2 regions of the Comamonas sp. C11 genome follow, and region 1 is predicted to be linked to the other one. Evidence: riboswitches for the same ligand, from Rfam matches in the RefSeq annotation. Region 1 holds a riboswitch; the other holds the start of a gene.
What was found. A riboswitch is a leader RNA that binds a small molecule or an ion and turns the genes downstream of it on or off. The one in region 1 is predicted to bind S-adenosylhomocysteine.
Positions count from the first base shown of each region.

Region 2: it holds a riboswitch for S-adenosylhomocysteine, as region 1 does, so the genes downstream of both, metH (methionine synthase) here and ahcY (adenosylhomocysteinase) in region 1, are expected to answer to the same signal.

Region 1 covers NZ_CP101743.1:688,440-698,295, reverse strand. The annotation lists gene erpA (iron-sulfur cluster insertion protein ErpA) at 1-194, opposite strand, end outside; gene rpsI (30S ribosomal protein S9) at 405-797, opposite strand; gene rplM (50S ribosomal protein L13) at 808-1,236, opposite strand; gene NOX35_RS03165 (23S rRNA (adenine(2030)-N(6))-methyltransferase RlmJ) at 1,569-2,435, shown strand; gene NOX35_RS03160 (septal ring lytic transglycosylase RlpA family protein) at 2,527-3,204, opposite strand; gene metF (methylenetetrahydrofolate reductase [NAD(P)H]) at 3,344-4,171, opposite strand; gene NOX35_RS03150 (TlyA family RNA methyltransferase) at 4,289-5,485, opposite strand; gene ahcY (adenosylhomocysteinase) at 5,796-7,226, opposite strand; S-adenosyl-L-homocysteine riboswitch at 7,302-7,398, opposite strand; gene NOX35_RS03140 (response regulator) at 7,417-8,124, opposite strand; gene NOX35_RS03135 (sensor histidine kinase KdpD) at 8,159-9,856, opposite strand, start outside.
Region 2 covers NZ_CP101743.1:141,379-151,234, reverse strand. The annotation lists gene cls (cardiolipin synthase) at 1-941, shown strand, start outside; gene NOX35_RS00660 (C4-dicarboxylate transporter DctA) at 1,187-2,527, shown strand; gene NOX35_RS00655 (GntR family transcriptional regulator) at 2,536-3,228, shown strand; gene metH (methionine synthase) at 3,303-6,062, opposite strand; S-adenosyl-L-homocysteine riboswitch at 6,099-6,208, opposite strand; gene gltS (sodium/glutamate symporter) at 6,632-7,870, shown strand; gene NOX35_RS00640 (PACE efflux transporter) at 7,976-8,479, opposite strand; gene NOX35_RS00635 (LysR family transcriptional regulator) at 8,573-9,496, shown strand; gene NOX35_RS00630 (LysR substrate-binding domain-containing protein) at 9,505-9,856, opposite strand, start outside.

The DNA.
Region 1 (9,856 bases):
TCGTCGTTGGTGATCTCGTCGAAGGTGAAACCGTACTGGAAACCGGAGCAGCCACCACCTTGCACAAAAACGCGCAGCTTCAGATCGGGATTGCCTTCTTCGGCAATCAGGTCGGCCACCTTGGCAGCAGCGCTGTCGGTGAAGACGATGGGGGAAGGCATTTCGGTGGTCGTGGTTTCAGCAACGGCGCTCATGGCATTACTCCGTAGTTTCTTGATTGCTTGAAATGGTACAGCAAGGGGCTCGGGAATACCGGCCGCATCTGTTTGTCGCCAGAGCAAGTGGGGGCTTTGCGCAAGCGCTGGACAAGGCTGCACCGCCCATGAAAAAACCGCCTGGAACTTGCATTCGAGGCGGCTTTTCTTGAAAAGACTCCGAAGAGTCTTTCCTGCAGGGGACGCGGATTAACGCTTCGAGAACTGCTTGGCGCGGCGTGCGGAGTGCAGACCGACCTTCTTACGTTCGACTTCACGAGCGTCGCGAGTCACGAAGCCGGCTTGGCTCAGTGCAGGCTTCAGCGCTGCGTCATAGTCGATCAGGGCACGAGTGATGCCGTGACGGGTTGCACCGGCTTGACCGGATTCGCCGCCGCCATGGACGTTCACTTGAATGTCGAAAGTCTCCAGGTTCTCAGTCAGAACCAGGGGTTGCTTTGCGATCATGATGGAGGTTTCGCGGCCGAAGTACTGCTGAATGTCCTTGCCATTCACAGTAATCTTGCCGGAGCCCTTCTTCAGAAACACGCGAGCGACGCTGGACTTGCGACGGCCTGTGCCATTGTTCCAATCACCAATCATCTAGGTCTCCTTAGATTTCCAGAGCCTTAGGCTGCTGTGCGGTATGGGGGTGCTCAGCACCGCCGTAAACCTTCAGCTTCTTGATCATGGCGTAGCCCAGAGGACCCTTGGGCAGCATGCCCTTGACGGCCTTCTCGAGAGCACGGCCAGGGAACTTGGCTTGCAGGTCGCGGAAGTTGGTGGCAGTGATGCCGCCGGGGAAACCGGAGTGACGGTAGTACACCTTGTCCAGGTTCTTGGTACCAGTGACCTTGAGCTTGGAGGCGTTGATGATGACGATGTAGTCACCGGTGTCAACGTGAGGTGTGTAAATGGCCTTGTGCTTGCCGCGCAGACGGAGTGCCACTTCGCTGGCGACACGTCCGAGCACCTTATCGGTGGCGTCAATCACAAACCACTCGTGTTGCACCTCAGCGGGCTTTGCGCTGAATGTAGACATGAGTTTTCTCTTTCAAGAGGGTTTGGCGGTCCCTTTTCCGCGGTCGGTGCTTCTTCTTGAAAAAGACAGGTCTTTTAAAGGAAGCCTCTTAGGCGGGGTTACTCGGACCCATTTAAACTTGGCCCAAGCCTTCGCCGCGGGAACCATAAAATCGCTGCGAAGCCCACCATTATACAAAAACGCCAGAATCTGCGTGTTTTCGTGCAGCAGCCTGTTGTGAAACAGCCCCTAGCGCCTGTTTCTCCCTCTGCACCCAGGCGCCGACAGCCTTTAAAGACCACAGGGTAAAAAGTGCTGTTCCCCTCTTGCCCTGCTGGTTACCATCCATTTCTATGTTCAGTTACCGCCACGCCTTCCATGCAGGCAATCACGCCGATGTGCTCAAGCACACCGTTCTGATTGCCACCGTGCAATACCTCACGCAAAAAGAGGCTGCGCTGACGGTGCTCGACACCCACGGCGGAGCCGGCCTGTACCGCCTGGACGGCGACTACGCCAGCAAGAGCGGCGAGGCCGAAGAAGGCGTGCTGCGCCTGGCTGCCGCCAAGGAGGCCGAGCTGGCCCCGGTGCTGCAGGACTATCTTCAGATGGTGCGTCGCTTCAACCAGGGCAATGCCATCCGCAACTATCCCGGCTCGCCCTTCATCACCCAGGCGCTGCTGCGCGGTCATGACCGTCTCAAGGCCTTTGAGCTGCACCCCACGGACATGCGCTCGCTGACCGGCAACATGGCCCAGCTGGAAGTCAGGCGCCAGGTCGCCATCCTGCACGAGGACGGTTTTGAAGGCGTGAAGAAATTCCTGCCTCCGCCATCGCGCCGCGCATTGCTGCTCTGCGATCCGAGCTACGAACTGAAGACCGACTACGGCCGCGTGCTGGATATGGTGGCGGACAGCCTCAAGCGCTTTCCCACAGGCACTTACGCCGTCTGGTACCCCATCATCCCGCGCCCCGAAGCCCATGACCTGCCCAAGCGCCTCAAGACCATGGCCACCAAGGCCGGCAAGAGCTGGCTGCATGCAACGCTCACGGTCAAGAGCAACAAGACCTCGGAGCGCGGCGGCCTGCCCGCCAGCGGCATGTTTCTGATCAACCCGCCGTTCAATCTCAAGGATCAGCTCAAGCCTGCCATGCCTCAGCTGGTCAAGCTGCTGGGTCAGGACAGCAATGCAGGATTCACGCTGGAGTCTGGCGGCTGATTGCGCGGCTGCGGGTCGGCCCTTGCCGGCCCCCTCTGCAGTCCGGGCGCACCAGCTCCGCCGGCGGTGCGCCTTCAACCGGAAATAAGGTTCAGCGCTTGCGCTTGGCGGTCTGTGAGACCTTGCGCGCGGGCTGATTCGCGGATGCCGCACGCGTCTTGGCGGCTGCAGCGCCCTGCGCCACACTGGGGTGACGCTTTCGGCTCGACGCATTGAGCGTGGCCGGGCACTCGTCTTCATCGGCGTCCAGCTGCCACAGCTCCACGGGCTTGATGCCCAGTCCCAGCATGCCCAGTTCCTGGGCCGCGGCCTTGCTCAGGTCGATGACGCGACCGGGCGCGAAAGGGCCGCGGTCATTGATACGCACCACCACGCTCTTGCCGGTCACGGAGCTGCGCACGCAAACACGCGTCCCGAAAGGCAGGGTCTTGTGCGCTGCCGTCAGGTCCATGCTGTCGAAGCGCTCGCCGCTGGCCGTCTTGCGACCGTGGAACTGCTCGCCATACCAGGAGGCCAGACCCGCCTGATCGCTTTCACGCGGAGGGCTCAGCTCGTACTTGTTGCTGTCTTCGGGCAGGTCTGCCTTGTCGGCATCCGCAGGCTTGTTGGCCTTGACGCCCAGACCTTTGTCGCGATAGTTGCTGCGCGCATAGGCGTCGGGCAGCAGCGGGGCCGAGACCGTGGGCTGCGCGCCCTTTTTCCGGGACTGGCTCTGAGCGACGGGGGGCTGCTCCTCGGGCTTTTCCTGCAGTGGAGCACAGCCGGCCATGGTCGCGGTAACGACGGCAAGACCTATCCACTGACAACAACGCAAGCGCCAAAATTTCGGTTGCACGGGCGCAATCTCCTTGAAAGCTCAAGTGAGAGCCGCCCAAGACCGGCCGCCTCGCAGCCGGCAAGCTTTTGGCTTACAGACCCAGACGGTCGCAGATCTCCAGAGTGGCGACGCTCTGGTTCATCGTATAGAAGTGCAGCCCGGGAGCACCCTGGCTGCGCAACTGCTCGCATAGATGAGTCACGACATCCAGACCGAACGCACGAATGGAAGCGGTGTCATCTCCGAACGCCTGCAGACGCAGACGAATCCAGCGCGGAATCTCGGCACCACATGCATCCGAGAAGCGCATCAGCTGTGTAGAGCTGGTAATCGGCATGATTCCTGGCACGACCGGCACGTCAAGCCCCAGAGCCCTCACCTCATCGACAAAGCGCATGTATGCGTCGGCATTGTAGAAGTATTGCGTGATGGCGGAATCTGCACCAGCGCGCACTTTAGCAACAAATGCGTCCAGATCGCTGCGAGGGGACTTTGCTTGAGGGTGAGTTTCGGGATAGGCGGCAACTTCGATGTGAAACCAGTCGCCGAACTCCTGGCGCACGAATGCCACCAGATCGCTGGCGTACTGGAACTCGCCGCCCAGGCCGTAGCCGCTGGGCAGGTCGCCGCGCAAGGCGACGATGCGCTTGACGCCCATGGCCTTGAGTTCGTTCAGCTCGGCGCGCACTTTTTCATGCGTGGCGCCGATGCAGGAAAAGTGCGAGGCCGCGCCCACACCCTCGTTCTGGATGTCGCGCACCATGGTGAAGGTGCCGGCCTGGGTGGAGCCGCCCGCGCCATAGGTCACGGAGCAGAACTCGGGCTTGCGCGCATACAGGGCCTGGCGCACGCCCACATGCTTGGCAGCGCCTTCGGGCGTCTTGGTGGGAAAAAACTCGAAGCTGACGGGAAAGCTCATGGCGGTCTATGTCTCTGAATCCTGGGTCATGGGCGGGCTCCGAAGACTCGGCACCCGCCACGCTCTTGTGCTCAGCGCTGCTTGCGCTTTCTACTCAACGCTCGTTGCGCTTTTTGCTCAGCGCTCGTTTCGCTTTTTCTGCTTGCTGCGGGCCGGGCCGGGCTGGCCGAAGCTGGCCACCTCGGGGTCTTCATACAGCTCCTGCTTGGCGCGCTGGGCCTTGATGTCGGCACGCGAAGGGCGCTTGGCGGCCGCCTTGACGGCAGGCCTGGCCGCAGCCGCTTCGTCTGCAACGGCCGGGGCCGGAGCCCTGACTTCAGCGCCCTGCTGGGCCCAGACAAAGAATTCGTGATTGCCGTCGCCGCCTTCTATGGGCGAGTCCAGCCACTGCTTGACGCTCAGCCCCAGATCGCCGAGGCAGTCGCGAATGCGCTTTTCGACCTCGGCGTACAAGGCAGTGTCGCGCACGATGCCGCCCTTGCCGATCTGGCCGGGCTGGAGCTCGAACTGGGGCTTGACCAGCATCAGCAGCTGGCCATGGGGCTTGAGCAGCTGCACCACGGCAGGCAGCACCAGGGTCAGCGAGATGAAGGACAGATCTCCGGTCACGAAATCAAAGGCCGGGCTGATGTCGATATTCTCGGTGCCGGGCTTGCGGCGCAGTTCCACCGGAGCCAGGCCCTCGGCCCTGGCCTTGGCCTTGGCGGCGCGCTCGGCCTTGAAGCTCTCGACATCCTGCTCCTTGGCATCGTCGCTGTCGTCATAGTCCTCATCGACCTGACCGCCGTTGCGCATCCAGGCATAGGGAGCGACGGGCTGGGTGTCGTTGTCCTCTTCTTCCTCGATGACTTCGCACAGCGCCTCGTCGCAGGCTTTTTCCAGCAGCTCGGGCGTCAGCGCGCGGGCGTTGAAGCCCTCGACGCAGACCACGCGCTCGTCATTTTTCAGGCACTCATGCAGCTGGCCGTGGCCCACGTCGATGCCGATGACCTGGGTTGCACCGGCCTGCAGCAGGCAATCGGTGAAGCCGCCCGTGCTCTGGCCCACGTCCAGACAGCGCAAACCCTTGACGCTCAGGCCGGTCGCGGCCAGCGCGCCTTCGAGCTTGAGCCCGCCGCGCGAGATGTATTTGGCCTCGGCGGCGTCCAGCAGCTGCAGCTCGGCACCGGCAGGAATGTCATCGCCGTTCTTGGCCACCTTCTTCCAGGGCGCCAGCGGCGTCAGGCGCCACTCCACACCCGAGGCGATCAGGCGCTGGGCCTGGGAACGGGTGGCAGCATGACCTGCTTCAACCAGAAAAACATCTGCGCGCATAGCGTCGCTTCCTTTGAAATAAACCGGCGCCAGGCGCTGCACAAAGGTGCAGCGGGCAAAGAAATCTTTTGAGATAGCTGCTTTCGCTTGATACATCCTGATTTCAGATAAATATTCACCTGAAATCTATATATAACGTGCGCAAGCAGCTATTAAATTTAAATAACGACAGCCGCTCACTAATACTGGCAGAGCCTAGCAAAGTGACAGCGAGCAAGCGCCGCCGCGCAGCAAAGCTGTCGTCCCCCTCCCCTAGCGCGCAGCGCGTAGAGAGAGAGGGGGAAGGCGCAAAGCGCCTCAGGGGGTGCTATTAATAGCGGTAAGTTTCAGGCTTGTAAGGGCCTTGCTTGCTCACGCCGATATAAGCGGCTTGCTCGTCGCTCAGCTCGGTCAGCATGGCACCGACCTTCTTCAGGTGCAGGCGGGCGACCTTTTCGTCCAGGATCTTGGGCAGCACATAGACCTTGCCCACTTCGTAGGCATCGGGGCGGGTGAACAGCTCGATCTGCGCCAGGGTCTGGTTGGCGAAGGAGTTGGACATCACAAAGCTGGGGTGGCCGGTGGCGCAGCCCAGGTTCACCAGACGGCCCTTGGCCAGCAGGGTGATCTTCTTGCCGTCGGGAAACTCGATCTGGTCCACCTGGGGCTTCACTTCTTCCCACTTGTACTTTTCGATCGAAGCCACATCGATTTCGTTGTCGAAGTGACCGATGTTGCAGACGATGGCCTGATCCTTCATGGCAACCATGTGCTCGTGGCGGATGATGTCCTTGTTGCCGGTGGTGGTCACGAAGATGTCGGCCTTGTCGGCAGCGTATTCCATGGTCACGACCTTGTAGCCTTCCATGGCGGCCTGCAGGGCGTTGATGGGGTCGATCTCTGTCACCCACACCTGGGCCGACAGCGCGCGCAGAGCCTGGGCGGAGCCCTTGCCCACGTCGCCGTAGCCGGCCACGCAAGCCACCTTGCCGGCGATCATCACGTCGGTGGCGCGCTTGATGCCGTCCACCAGCGATTCGCGGCAGCCGTACAGGTTGTCGAACTTGGACTTGGTCACCGAGTCGTTGACGTTGATGGCGCGGAACAGCAGCGTGCCCTTGGCCGACATTTCGTTCAGGCGGTGCACACCGGTGGTGGTTTCCTCGGTCACGCCCATGATCTGGGCCGACTTGCGGCTGTACCAGGTGGGGTCCACGGCCAGCTTGGCCTTGATGGCGGCGAAGACGATGCGCTCTTCTTCCGAGCCGGGGTTGGCCAGCACGGACAGGTCCTTCTCGGCGCGCTTGCCCAGGTGCATGAGCATGGTGGCATCGCCGCCGTCGTCCAGGATCATGTTGGGGCCTTCGCCTTCGGTGCCGGCAGCACCGAATTCAAAGATGGAGTGGGTGTAGTTCCAGTAGTCTTCCAGCGACTCGCCCTTGATGGCGTAGACAGGCACGCCGGTTTCGGCGATGGCGGCAGCTGCGTGGTCCTGGGTCGAGAAGATGTTGCACGAGGCCCAGCGCACTTGTGCGCCCAGAGCCGTCAGCGTCTCGATCAGCACGGCCGTCTGGATGGTCATGTGCAGCGAGCCTGTGATGCGCGCGCCCTTCAGGGGCTGGGCAGCGGCGAACTCCTCGCGCACGGCCATCAGACCGGGCATTTCGGTTTCGGCGATCCTGATTTCCTTGCGGCCCCAGGCAGCCAGGGAAATATCGGTAATGGCCGAATCAGCGGGGTTGAAGCGCACGGCAGCGTTCATGGTTTTCTCCAAATCTTGAATGAAAAACCACGTTCTGCAGCAGAGGGGGAATAAACCGGCTCACCGCACAGAAAGCGTGGGCGAGCGTCGTTGCGGGATGAAATCCGAGCCTCACGCCCCGCGCAGACCAGCTCATGGCTGGCTGGGGAACGCTGCAACGCTCCTCGGATGGAGGGCGATTATAAGGGAATCAGCCTTCCAGGCCCACCAAGCGATAACCGACTTGCAACTCGGTTACCAGATGCCGGGGCTGGGCCGGATCGCTCTCTATCTTCTGGCGCAGGTTGGCCATGTGCACGCGCAGATAGTGAGGGCGGTCCAGATACTCCGCCCCCCAGACCTGCAGCAGCAGCTGGCGATGCGTCAGCACCTTGCCATGGCCGGCAATCAGCGTCGCCAGCAGACGGAACTCTATGGGCGTCAGGTGCACGGCCACTCCGTCACGCTTGACATCGTGCGCCGCCAGATCCACCTCCACCGCGCCGAAACGCGCACAGTTGCCGGGCTTGTCTGCCGCCGATGCCTGCTGGCGGCGGCGCAGCATCACGCGCAACCTGGCCAGCAGCTCGGGCACGCCAAAGGGCTTGGTCAGGTAATCATCGGCACCGGCGTCCAGCGCCGCCACCTTTTCCTCTTCCCGCTCGCGCGCGGACAGGATCAGAATCGGCAACTGGCTCCAGCCGCGCAGCTCGGCAATCACGGTCTTGCCATCGGCATCGGGCAGCCCCAGGTCCAGCACCACGGCGTCGGGCTGTCGGCTGGCGGCCTCGATCAGGCCGCGCCTGGCGGTTTCGGACTCGAACACCTGCCAGCCTTCGTCCTCCAGTGCCAGGCGGACAAAGCGGCGGATGCTGGCGTCGTCTTCAATCAGCAAAATGCGGGGGGCGGAGCTCGTCATGTCGGGATTTCAATTGATGCACGAGATTGTCGGCTCATTCGTCCATGGCCGGTTGCTCGGGCACGGGCAGGTGTACGCTGAAAATGGTGCCCGGCCCGGGGTCTGCCGCCGCCACCCGCAATCTGCCGCCATGGGCTTGCACAATGCGCTGAGCCAGAGCCAGCCCGAGCCCCATGCCAAACACGGCACTCTCCGCCTGCCCACGGGTAAACGGCTCGAACAGTTGCTCAGCCGACAGATGCCCGGGCAGGCCCGGCCCCGCGTCCTGCACGCTCAGCACACAGTCGCCGTCGGTCACGCTGGCGCCCATGGTGATCGTCGTGCCTTCGGGCGTGTACTTGATGGCGTTGTCCAGCAGATTGACCAGCACACGCTCCATCAGCACGGCATCGAGCTGCAGCAAGGGCAGATCTGCCGGCAGCGAGGTCTGCAGCACATGAGCGGCCAGTCGCTCGCGCATCTGCGCCAGCGCGCTACCCACCAGCTCGTCCACCGGCAGCCATTCGCGCTTGAGCTGCACACCGCCTTGCTGCAGGCGCGCCATGGCCAGCAGGTTGTCCACCAGTTGCTGCAGCGCCTGAGCCTGATTGCGAATCTGCACCAGCATATGATGCGCCGGCCCTTGCGGCGCATGCGGCAAGGCCGCCTGGGCCGCACCCAGAATGCCCGTCAGCGGCGTACGCAGATCATGCGAGACAGCCGAGAGCAAGGTGTTGCGCATGCGCTCGCCCTCCATGGCGATCTGGGTCTGCTGCGCCACCTCCACAAAGTGCACACGCTCCAATGCCAGGGCGATCTGGCTGGCACAGGCTTCAAGCAGGCGTCGCTCCTCAGGCACTCGCAATCGTTGCGGCGCACGCAACTGCAGCACCAGCACGCCGCGCGAGCGCACGGGCGCCATCAGCGGTACATAAAGCGCCGGCGCGGCAGCCAGGGTATCGGTGCCGTGGCCGGCCATCTGGCCATGCTCCATGCTCCAGCGACCCACGCTGGTGTCGATCTGGGCTTCGCTGCCATGCGCCAGCTGCAAGCGCTCATCGGCATCGGGCACCAGCAGCCCGGTCTGGGCATCAAAAACGCCTGAAATCGTAGCCAGCGCAATTTGCGTGACCTGCTCCTGCGTCAGCGCACCCGACAGATCACGCGCCAGCCTGGCCAGCGCGCCGGCACGTCGTTCGCGCTCTGCGGCCACGCGCGCCTCGTGGCGCAGCCGCGCCGTCAGCTGGCCGCAGACCAGGGCCACACCCAGCATCAGGCTGAAGGTGAACAGGTATTGCGTATCGTTGACGCTGAAAGAGTTGCGCGGCGGCACAAAATAAAAATCGAACAGCAGCACCGACAACAGGGCCGCCCATGCTCCGGGGCCGCGCCCCCAGCGCACGGCGGACAGCACCACCACCAGCAGGAAAAGCATGACCACATTGGCCGGGTCGAACACCCGCAGCAGCAGCTCCGCCACCGCCGTAGCGGCCAGGCATGCCAAGGTCACGCCCGCGTAGCCCTTCCACGGAATGGTCTTTTCACGCGCCGCCGGCAATCGCAAGGTGCTGTCATTCTTGCTTTGCTTGACGGACAGCAGCAGCACGTCCAGGCCGGGATCCAGCGCCGCAATCTGTTCGGACAGGCTGGAGGCACGCCAGCGCAGCCAGCGGCTCAAAGGTTCATGCACACGTGCCAGCACCAGATGACTGGCATTGCGCTCACGCGCAAAGTCCACCAGAGCCTGGGCCAC
Region 2 (9,856 bases), 550 kb from region 1:
TGACCTGCCGTGCCATGGTCGACGGACTGGGATCGCGCGCACTGACGCGCTCGCCACTGTGGCAGCAGATGCGGCAGGCCGGCGTACATCTGGCGATTGCCCTTCCCATCAGCAATCTGCTCAAGGTCATGCTGACCAGCCGCATAGACCTGCGCAACCACCGCAAGATCACGCTCATAGACGGCAGGATCAACTATTGCGGCAGCCAGAACTGCGCCGACGAAGGCTTTCACATCAAGGCTCGCTATGCCCCCTGGGTGGACATCATGCTGCGCCTGCAGGGACCTGTGGTCATGCAGATGCAGCAGGCCTTTGCCAGCGACTGGGCGCAGTCCGATGCGAGCTTTGCACCACCGGCAATCGAGGCCGAGGCCCGCACTGCCGCTGACGACGGCTTCCATGCCGTTGCGATTGCCGAAGGGCCGACGGAAAGAGCACGCTCAACACCCCAGCTGGTTGCCAGCCTGCTGGCCTGCGCGCAGCGCGAGGTCGTGATCTCCACCCCCTACTTCGTGCCCGACAGCACGGTGCTAGATGCCTTGTGCGCCGCCGCGCTGCGCCAGGTGAAGGTCACGCTGATCCTGCCCGCCCGCAATGACTCATGGATCGTCGGCGCCGTCAGCCGCAGCCATTACTGGCGGCTGCTGAGCGCTGGCGTCCATATCCACGAATTCCGCCCCGGCCTGCTGCATGCCAAGACCCTGTGCCTGGACGGCTCGGTCAGCCTGATCGGCTCCACGAATCTGGATCTGCGCAGCTTTGACCTGAACTTCGAAAACAATGTATTGCTGCACGACGAAGCCACCACCCAGGCTATCCGGCAGCGCCAGCAAAGCTATCTCAGCGAATCCGATGTGGTGACGCTGGCACAGGTGCATTCGGCTCCCTGGTGGAAGCGCATCTGGGACAACCTGCTGGGCGCGCTGAGCCCGCTGCTGTAAGCGCCATGCCCTGGCTTTGGGCATGCCCAAAGCCCACGCACCACGTGCGTGCACGCCGGCGGCCCCTCTCGCACCAAGGCGGAACGCCCTTTTATTTCATACGTGAAAGTCAGGGCTGATCCTCCCCTGATTTACACAAATCTGCAGGAATACCCTCTGCTGGCACGCCTTTCGCTTGCCTACATTCTTGTATGCAAGTTGCAGTCAACTTGCATACAAGATTCCACAACTTGCGAAAGACGACTATGCGCCGCTTTGTCAGATCATTGTTCGGACAGGTGGTGATCGCACTCATACTGGGTGTGCTCGCCGGACTACTGGCCCCTGAATGGGCCGTGAAACTCAAACCCCTGGGCGATGGCTTCATCAAGCTCATCAAGATGATCATCCCCATACTGGTGTTCTGCGTGGTCGTGCACGGCATTGCCGGCGCGGGCGACCTCAAGCGCGTAGGCCGCGTGGGCGTCAAGGCCCTGATCTATTTCGAGGTGCTGACCACCATCGCATTGGGCATGGGCCTGGTGCTGGCCTTTGTCTTCGAGCCTGGCGTGGGCATGAACGTGGACACCAGCAAGCTCGACGCCTCGGCCATGGCGGCCTATGCCAGCAATGCCGACAAGCTGACCAGCGGCGGCACGGTGGACTTCCTGATGAAGCTCATTCCCACCACCGTGGTGGAAGCATTCGCCAAGGGCGACGTCCTGCAGGTGCTGCTGTTCGCCGTGCTGTTCGGCTGCGCGCTGACCATGCTGGGTGAGCGCGGCAAGCCCGTTTCCGAGCTGGTGGACACCTTGTCCATGGCCCTGTTCAAGGTCATGGGCATCATCATCAAGCTGGCACCGCTGGGCGTGCTGGGCGCCATCTCCTTCACCGTGGGTCAGTACGGCATAGGCTCGCTCAAGCAGCTGGGCATGCTGGTGGCGCTGTTCTACGTCTCGGTACTGCTCTTCGTGTTCGTGGTGCTGGGCCTGGTGATGCGCCTGTCGGGCTTCAGTCTGATCAAGCTGCTGCGCTATCTGCGTGAGGAACTGACCATCGTCTTTGCGACCACCTCCTCCGACAGCGTGCTGCCCCAGATCATGGCCAAGCTGCGCAACATGGGTGTGCGCGACTCCACCGTGGGCCTGGTGATTCCCACCGGCTACTCCTTCAACCTGGACGCATTCTCCATCTACATCACGCTGGCAGCGGTCTTCATCGCCCAGGCCACCAACACCCCCATCAGCATGTCCGACCTGCTGACCATTCTGGCCATCGCGCTGGTGACCTCCAAGGGTGCGCACGGCGTGCCGGGCTCGGCCATCGTGGTGCTGGCCGCCACCCTGCATGCCATCCCCGCCATCCCTGCGATCGGCCTGGTGCTGGTGCTGTCGGTGGACTGGTTCATGGGCATTGCACGCGCTCTGGGCAATCTGATCGGCAACTGCGTGGCCACCGTGGCCATCGCCGCCTGGGAAGGCGACATCGACCGCGAGCGTGCCCATGCGGTACTTGACGGCAAGGCCGAGCCACTGACCGAAGAAGAAGACCATGCATCTGCTATCGTGCCGCCTGTCGTAGTCCCCATCCCTCACTCCAGCCACTGAACCAAGCAATGACTCCTGCCTCTCCACAGCACATCGCGGAACGCGTCGTCGAAGCCATCCTGGCCCAGAAACTGGCACCCGGCGAACGACTGGGAGAGCAGGAGCTGGCCAACAACTTCGACGTCAGCCGCACCGTGGTGCGCGAAGCGCTGATGCAGCTGCAGGCCCGGGGCTTTGTCCAGGTCCAGGCCCGCAGGGGCTGGTACGTGGTCCAGCCCTCGGCTGCCGAGGCCATGGACGCGTTCTCTGCCCGGCGGATCATCGAGACCGGCATATTGCAGGAGGCCGGCAAGCCGCTGCAGCGCGTCATCACCAGGCTGCGCCGCCATATCGCCCAGGAGCAGAAAGCCATCGCCGGGGCGGACAACGCCACGCGTTCCTTCCTGCTTGCAGATTTCCATGTCTGCCTGGCCGAACAGATGGGTCACCGGCTGCTGGCCGACACGCTGCGCGATCTGACGGCGCGCACCACCCTGGCTGCCACGCTCTATCAGTCCACGCACAGTGCCAGCCAGTCCTGCGCCGAGCACGAGCGCATCGTGGCCGCCCTGGAACGCGGCGACACCGAGGGTGCCAAGGCGCTGCTGCTGGAACATATAGGCATGGTGGAGCGCTCGCTGGAAATCCGTGCGACCGGGACCGAGGAGCCCGGCGACCGGCTGCGTGCCACGCTGGCGCCCGTGCTCAAGCAGCGCCTCTGAGCGACGTGCTCCAAACCAAAAAGCCAGGGTCGACCCTGGCTTTTTCATTTGCGAAGTACGAGCTTGAAGCTGGTTCAGCCCAGATTCGGCGCCAGATAGCGGCGCAGCTCCTCGATATCCATACCACGTCGCTGAGCCATATCAGCGAGCTGGTCTTCGCCGATCTGGCCCACGTTGAAGTAGCTGGCCTCGGGGTTTCCGATATAGAAGCCGCTCACGCTGGATGCCGGGTTCATGGCCAGGCTCTCGGTCAGCGTCATGCCGATCTCATCGGCCTGCAGCGCCTTGAACAGCTCGATCTTGGCCGTGTGATCGGGGCAGGCAGGATAGCCGGGCGCAGGACGGATGCCCTTGTAGGCTTCCTTGATGAGTTCCTCGTTGCTCAGGTTCTCGTCTTCGGCATAGCCCCACAGATCCTTGCGCACGCGCTGGTGCAGGCATTCGGCAAAGGCTTCGGCCAGTCGGTCGGCCAGGGCCTTGAACATGATGCCGCTGTAGTCGTCCAGCGCGGCTTCGAATTCCTTGTCCTTCTTTTCGGCGCCGATGCCGGCGGTCACGGCAAACAGGCCGGCATAGTCGGCAATGCCCGACTCCCTGCTGGCCACAAAATCGGCCAGGCAGCGGCTGGGGCGCATCACGGGCCGGCCATCCGGGCCGCCCACGGCCTGCTTCTCGGTCTGCTGGCGCATGCCGTACCAGGTGGTCAGCACCTGGCTGCGCGACTCGTCGGTGTAGAACACGATGTCGTCGCCCACGCGATTGGCCGGGAACAGGCCCATCACGCCATTGGCCTGCAGCCAGCGGCCGTCGATGATTTTCTGCAGCATCAGCTTGGCATCGGCCAGCACCTTGCGCGCCTCCACGCCCACGACCTCATCGTCGAGGATGGCTGGGTACGGCCCCGCCAGATCCCAGGTCTGGAAGAACGGGCCCCAGTCGATGTACTGGGCAATTTCGGCCAGGTCGAAGTTCTTGAACACACGGCGGCCCAGGCTGCGCGGCACCACGGGGGCGTGGCTCACCACGGCGGCATTGGCACGGGCCTGCTCCAGCGTCCACAGCGGCGTCTTCTTCTTGTTGGCATGCTGGGTGCGCACCTTGTCGTAGTCGGCGCTCAGCTCGTCCAGATAGGCCTGCTTGCCTTCGCCCAGCAGGCTCTGCGCCACGCTGACCGAGCGCGAGGCATCGGGCACATAGACCACGGGGCCGTCGTACTTGGGCGCAATCTTCACGGCCGTATGCACGCGCGAGCAGGTCGCACCGCCGATCAGCAACGGAATCTTCTTGATGCGGAAGTAGTCGTCCTTGTCCATCTCGCCGGCCACATACTGCATCTCCTCGAGACTCGGAGTGATCAGGCCCGACAGGCCGATGATGTCCGCGCCCTCGGCCTTGGCCCTGGCCAGGATCTCGTGGCAAGGCACCATCACGCCCATGTTGATGACTTCGAAGTTGTTGCACTGCAGGACCACGGTGACGATGTTCTTGCCGATGTCGTGCACGTCGCCCTTGACGGTGGCGATGACGATCTTGCCCTTGCTGGTCACGTCCAGGCCCGCCGCTTCCTGCTGGCGCTTCTCTTCCTCGATATAGGGCACCAGGTGGGCCACGGCCTGCTTCATCACGCGCGCGGACTTGACCACCTGGGGCAGGAACATCTTGCCGGCACCGAACAGGTCGCCGACGATATTCATGCCGTCCATGAGCGGGCCTTCGATCACGTGCAGCGGGCGGCCGCCGCCCTGCACCACGATCTGCTGGTAGGCCTCTTCGGTGTCTTCGGTGATGAAGTCGGTGATGCCGTGCACCAGGGCGTGCGACAGACGCTCGCCAACCGTCTTCGGTGCCTCGGCCGTGCCGCGCCACTCGAGCTTCTTGCTGTCGTCCTTGGCCGCACCCTTGGCGCTGTCGGCGATCTCCAGCAGACGCTCGGCCGCATCGGGGCGGCGGTTGAGCACCACATCCTCCACGCGTTCGCGCAGCTGGGGCTCCAGGTCGTCATACACACCGACCATGCCGGCATTGACGATGCCCATGTCCATGCCTGCCCCGATCGCGTGATAGAGGAACACGGTGTGGATGGCCTCGCGCACGGGGTCGTTGCCGCGGAAGGAGAAGCTCACGTTGGAGACGCCGCCCGAGACCTTGGCACCGGGCAGGTTCTGCTTGATCCAGCGTACGGCCTCGATGAAATCGACGCCGTAGTTGTTGTGCTCTTCGATGCCGGTGGCCACGGCAAAGATGTTGGGGTCGAAGATGATGTCCTCGGGCGGGAAGCCCACTTCATCGACCAGAATGCGGTAGGCGCGTTCGCAGATCTCGATCTTTCGCGCAAAGGTGTCGGCCTGGCCTTTTTCGTCAAACGCCATCACCACGGCGGCCGCGCCATAGCGCTTGACCAGCTTGGCGTGCTTCTTGAACTCCTCGACGCCCTCTTTCATGGAGATCGAATTGACGATGCCCTTGCCCTGCAGGCAGCGCAGGCCGGCTTCGATCACGTCCCACTTGGAGCTGTCCACCATCACCGGAACCTTGGCGATATCGGGCTCGGAGGCAATCAGGTTCAGAAAGCGCACCATGGCGGCCTTGCTGTCCAGCATGGCCTCATCCATGTTCACATCGATCACCTGGGCGCCGTTTTCCACCTGCTGGCGCGCCACGGCCAGCGCTTCTTCATACTGTTCGTTGAGGATCAGACGCGCAAAGGCCTTGGAGCCGGTGACGTTGGTGCGCTCGCCCACGTTGACGAACAGCGTCTCATCGCCGATGAAGACGGGCTCCAGGCCCGACAGACGCATGGGAGGAATGACAGTGGAAGGGGTAGCAGCGGACATCAGCTCACCTGTGTGAAAACCAGAAACAGAATCGAAAACAGGTGAGCGCCGTTGGGAGTGCAGGCAGATCGTCAACCGGATCTGCGACCCCGAGCCTGACGGGTCAAACATCTCAGGGATGACCTGCTGCAGCGCTCCTCGGGGTGAAGCCCGTCATTCTACGGCGAGGGCGGGCAATCGGGGCTTCAAGGCGCTTTGCCCCGTGGCTGTGCAGGCGAGCTCTTTGCGAATGGCTATAGCAGATTCGACTTTCCACGCCCCAAAAACAGGAGCAGGGCAAAAGGTAATTTCGCAAAACACGAATGCAACCATCTCATTTCAAGCATATTCCCGACATGGTGCGCATCCGCAAGGAATGGCGCGCACCGCTTTCCGGCTCTCAGGCAGCCCGGCACCGACGGGCCCGCCTGCCATGAGTGGACAAGCACCTACAGCCCCTATCTTTGAGTCTTTGGCACCATCGGCAGCAAATGTCTGGTCCATGTGCTCAGCCGTGCACAGCCGATTGCCAGCCATGACCGGGCTGGCCATTCAGCCATCGCATGGAACGGAACACCCAGGAGATCTTCATGAACGTGACCTTCGGCGCGTACTACACCCTCATCATGGCCGTGCTTGTGCTCATGCTTGGCAAGCTCATGACAAGACATATCCGCTTTCTGCGCGACTTCAATATTCCCGAGCCTGTCTCCGGCGGCCTGGTCGTGGCGGCCATCATCTTCATGCTGCATCAGACCACGGGACTGGCGCTGAGCTTCGAGGGCAGTCTGCAGTCGGCGTTCATGCTGGTGTTCTTCTCGTCCATCGGCCTGAGCGCGAACTTCGCGAAGCTGCGTGAGGGCGGCTCGGCGCTGTTCATTTTCCTGGGCGTGATTGCCGTCTTCATCATGATGCAGAACATCGTGGGCGTAAGCCTGGCCACCGTGCTGGGACTGGACCCGTTGATCGGCCTGGTCGCGGGCTCCATCACGCTGGTGGGCGGTCACGGTACGGCCGGAGCCTGGGGCTCGGTGCTGGAAAACCAATACGGTCTCACGGGAGCCACCACCCTGGGCATTGCCTGCGCCACTTTTGGCCTGATCATCGGCGGCCTGGTGGGCGGCCCGCTGGCCAAGCGGCTGATCACGCGCCATCAGCTGGCCCAGCCGCTGACCGAGTCCGAACAGCTGCGCGCCGATGCGCCCGCCGTGAGCGAAGGCAGCGAGGTCGCCAACTTCGAGTCGCCCAACAAGGCTCCGCGCCTGATCACGGCCGATGCGGCGGTGGAGACGCTGGCCCTCTTCGCGGGTTGCCTGGCTTTTGCCGAATTCATGACCGGCCTGACCATGGGAACGGTCATCCAGCTGCCTACCTTTGTCTGGGCGCTGGGCGGCGGCGTGGTCATACGCAACGTGCTGGACTATATGTTCGGCTTCAAGGTCTTTGACCGCGCCATCGACGTCTTCGGCAATGCCGCACTGTCCATCTATCTGGCCATCGCGCTGCTCTCGCTCAAGCTGTGGGAGCTGACCGACCTGGCCGGCCCGCTGATGGTCATCCTGGCCGCGCAGGCCATCGTCATGACGCTGTATGCGGCCTTCGTGACCTTCCGCATCATGGGCAAGAACTATGACGCCGCCGTGCTGGCTGCCGGCCACTGCGGTTTCGGCATGGGCGCCACACCCACGGCCGTTGCCAATATGCAGGCCATCACCAACCAGTACGGCCCGTCGCACAAGGCCTTTCTGATCGTGCCCCTGGTCGGAGCCTTCTTCATCGACATCATCAACGCCTTTGTGCTGCAGGCCATGCTCAGCATTCTTCGCTGACCGCTGCATAAGGCAAAAAAAGCGTGTTCCCGGTAGACGGGAACACGCTTTTTTCATGGTTGCTTGCGCTTTCAGGGCAAGCGTCAGAGGCTTGTGCGGCTCAAATCATGCAGCCACGGCCTGGGCCGAAGCCGGCAGCCCGAAGATGCGGTCAAAGGCCCAGTTGAAGGCAAAGGTGTAGACCATGAAGAACACCAGCAGGCCGGCTTCCATCACTGCAGCTTCCCACAGCGAGATGCCGAACCACCAGGCCATCAGCGGAATCAGCATGGCGGCGATGCCGCCTTCGAAACCGATGGCATGCACCACGCGGCGCATCAGGGAACGGCCCTTGACGCTCTGGCGCGATTCCCATTTTTCGAACAGGTGGTTGAAGCTCAGATTCCAGCAGATCGCGATCACCGAGGCAGCCACGGCCATGACGCCGGAATCGCCGGCCTTCTGGCCGATGGCCATGAAGATCAGGCTGGAGACGATGATGGCAATGATTTCGTACAGACCCACGTAGAGGATGCGACGTTTGGGACCTTGAAGACCTTTGGCCTTGGCGGGGGTGGCAAAAGCGGCGGTATTTCTGAGAGAAACGGCAGAGGAAGAAGCGGATGCCATCGCTGAGGCTTGTTGAGACATGGGCTGCAGTGTATGTTCTATAAACTGAAGATAAAAGTCAGTTCCTTTCAATTTTTCTGACAGATCGACACCATGCCCTTTAGCGCCGACCAGGTTCCGCTGTTTCTTGCCGTGCTGGATGCCGGCACCTTTTCGGCGGCTGCACGCAAGCTGGGGCGTGTGCCCTCGGCCGTCAGCATGGCCATTGCCCAGCTGGAGGCCGAGCTGGACCTGCAGCTGTTCGACCGCAGCGGACGCGAACCCGTGCCCAGTGCCGCCGCCCGCGCGCTCGAGCCGCAGGCACGCCTGCTGGCCGAGCAGTTGCAGTTGCTGAACTGGCAGGCTCAGGCGCTGCATGCGGGTCTGGAGGAAAGGCTGACGCTGGCCATCGCCCCCGAACTGCTGGCCACGCACTGGAGCGAACCGCTGAACCGGCTGGTGCACGAGTTTCCTGCGCTGCCCATTGAGGTGCTGGCAGCTCCCCAGTCAGATGCGCTGGAGCTTTTGCATGCAGGCCGCGCCCATCTGGCCCTGGTGTTCGAGCGGCCCGCCATTGACGGGCGCGAGGGCTTCCAGGAAATGGGCCGCGAGACGCTGGTGGCCGTGATGTCGCCGCAGTTCGAGCTCTGGCAGCAGGCGCTGGCCGAGCATGAGCAGGGCCGCACCACACGGCCACAGCTCACGGTGGAGCAGTTGGCTGCCACGCGTCAGGTGCTGGTGGCCAGCCGCGACCCACAGCAGACAGACCCGCGCTTTGTGTTTGCGCGCCAGCTCTGGCGCACGGACAGCCACCAGGCAGCGCTTTCGCTGATAGGTGCAGGTCTGGCCTGGGGCTGGCTGCCCAAGGGCCTGGTGGAGTCGCATATCGGCAGCGGTGCGCTGATGGAAATTCCCGTGCTCAACATCAGCAACGGCACGACCTTGTTCGTGGACTGGGTCTGGTCCAAGGAGCGCCCGCAAGGTCTGGCCACACGGCGCTTTGTGGAGCTCATGGGCAGGCAGCCCGCGGGCCGCTGACCGCAGCGCTAGGCTTCTCGTCCCAGGCTGGCGCGCGCCGCGGGCGCCAGCAGCGCCGCGAACTCGCGCGCCGCGGCGCTGTAATGGCTGCCGCGACGCCACAGCAGTCCGGCCGTGCGCACCAACTGCGGGCCCACCAGATGTATGGCCACCATATCGCTGGCCTGCTGGGCCGCGCGCTCGGGCACGATGGTGGCCATGTCGCCCCAGCGGCACAGCGCGATCAGCGATTCCACCGAGCCCATTTCCACGCGCAGGCTGGGCGTGACGCCCGCATCGCGCAGGCCGTTGTCGATCAGGCCGCGCGTGTAGAAGCTGCGCGGCAGCAGCGCCAGCGGCACGCCGGCCAGAGACTTGACC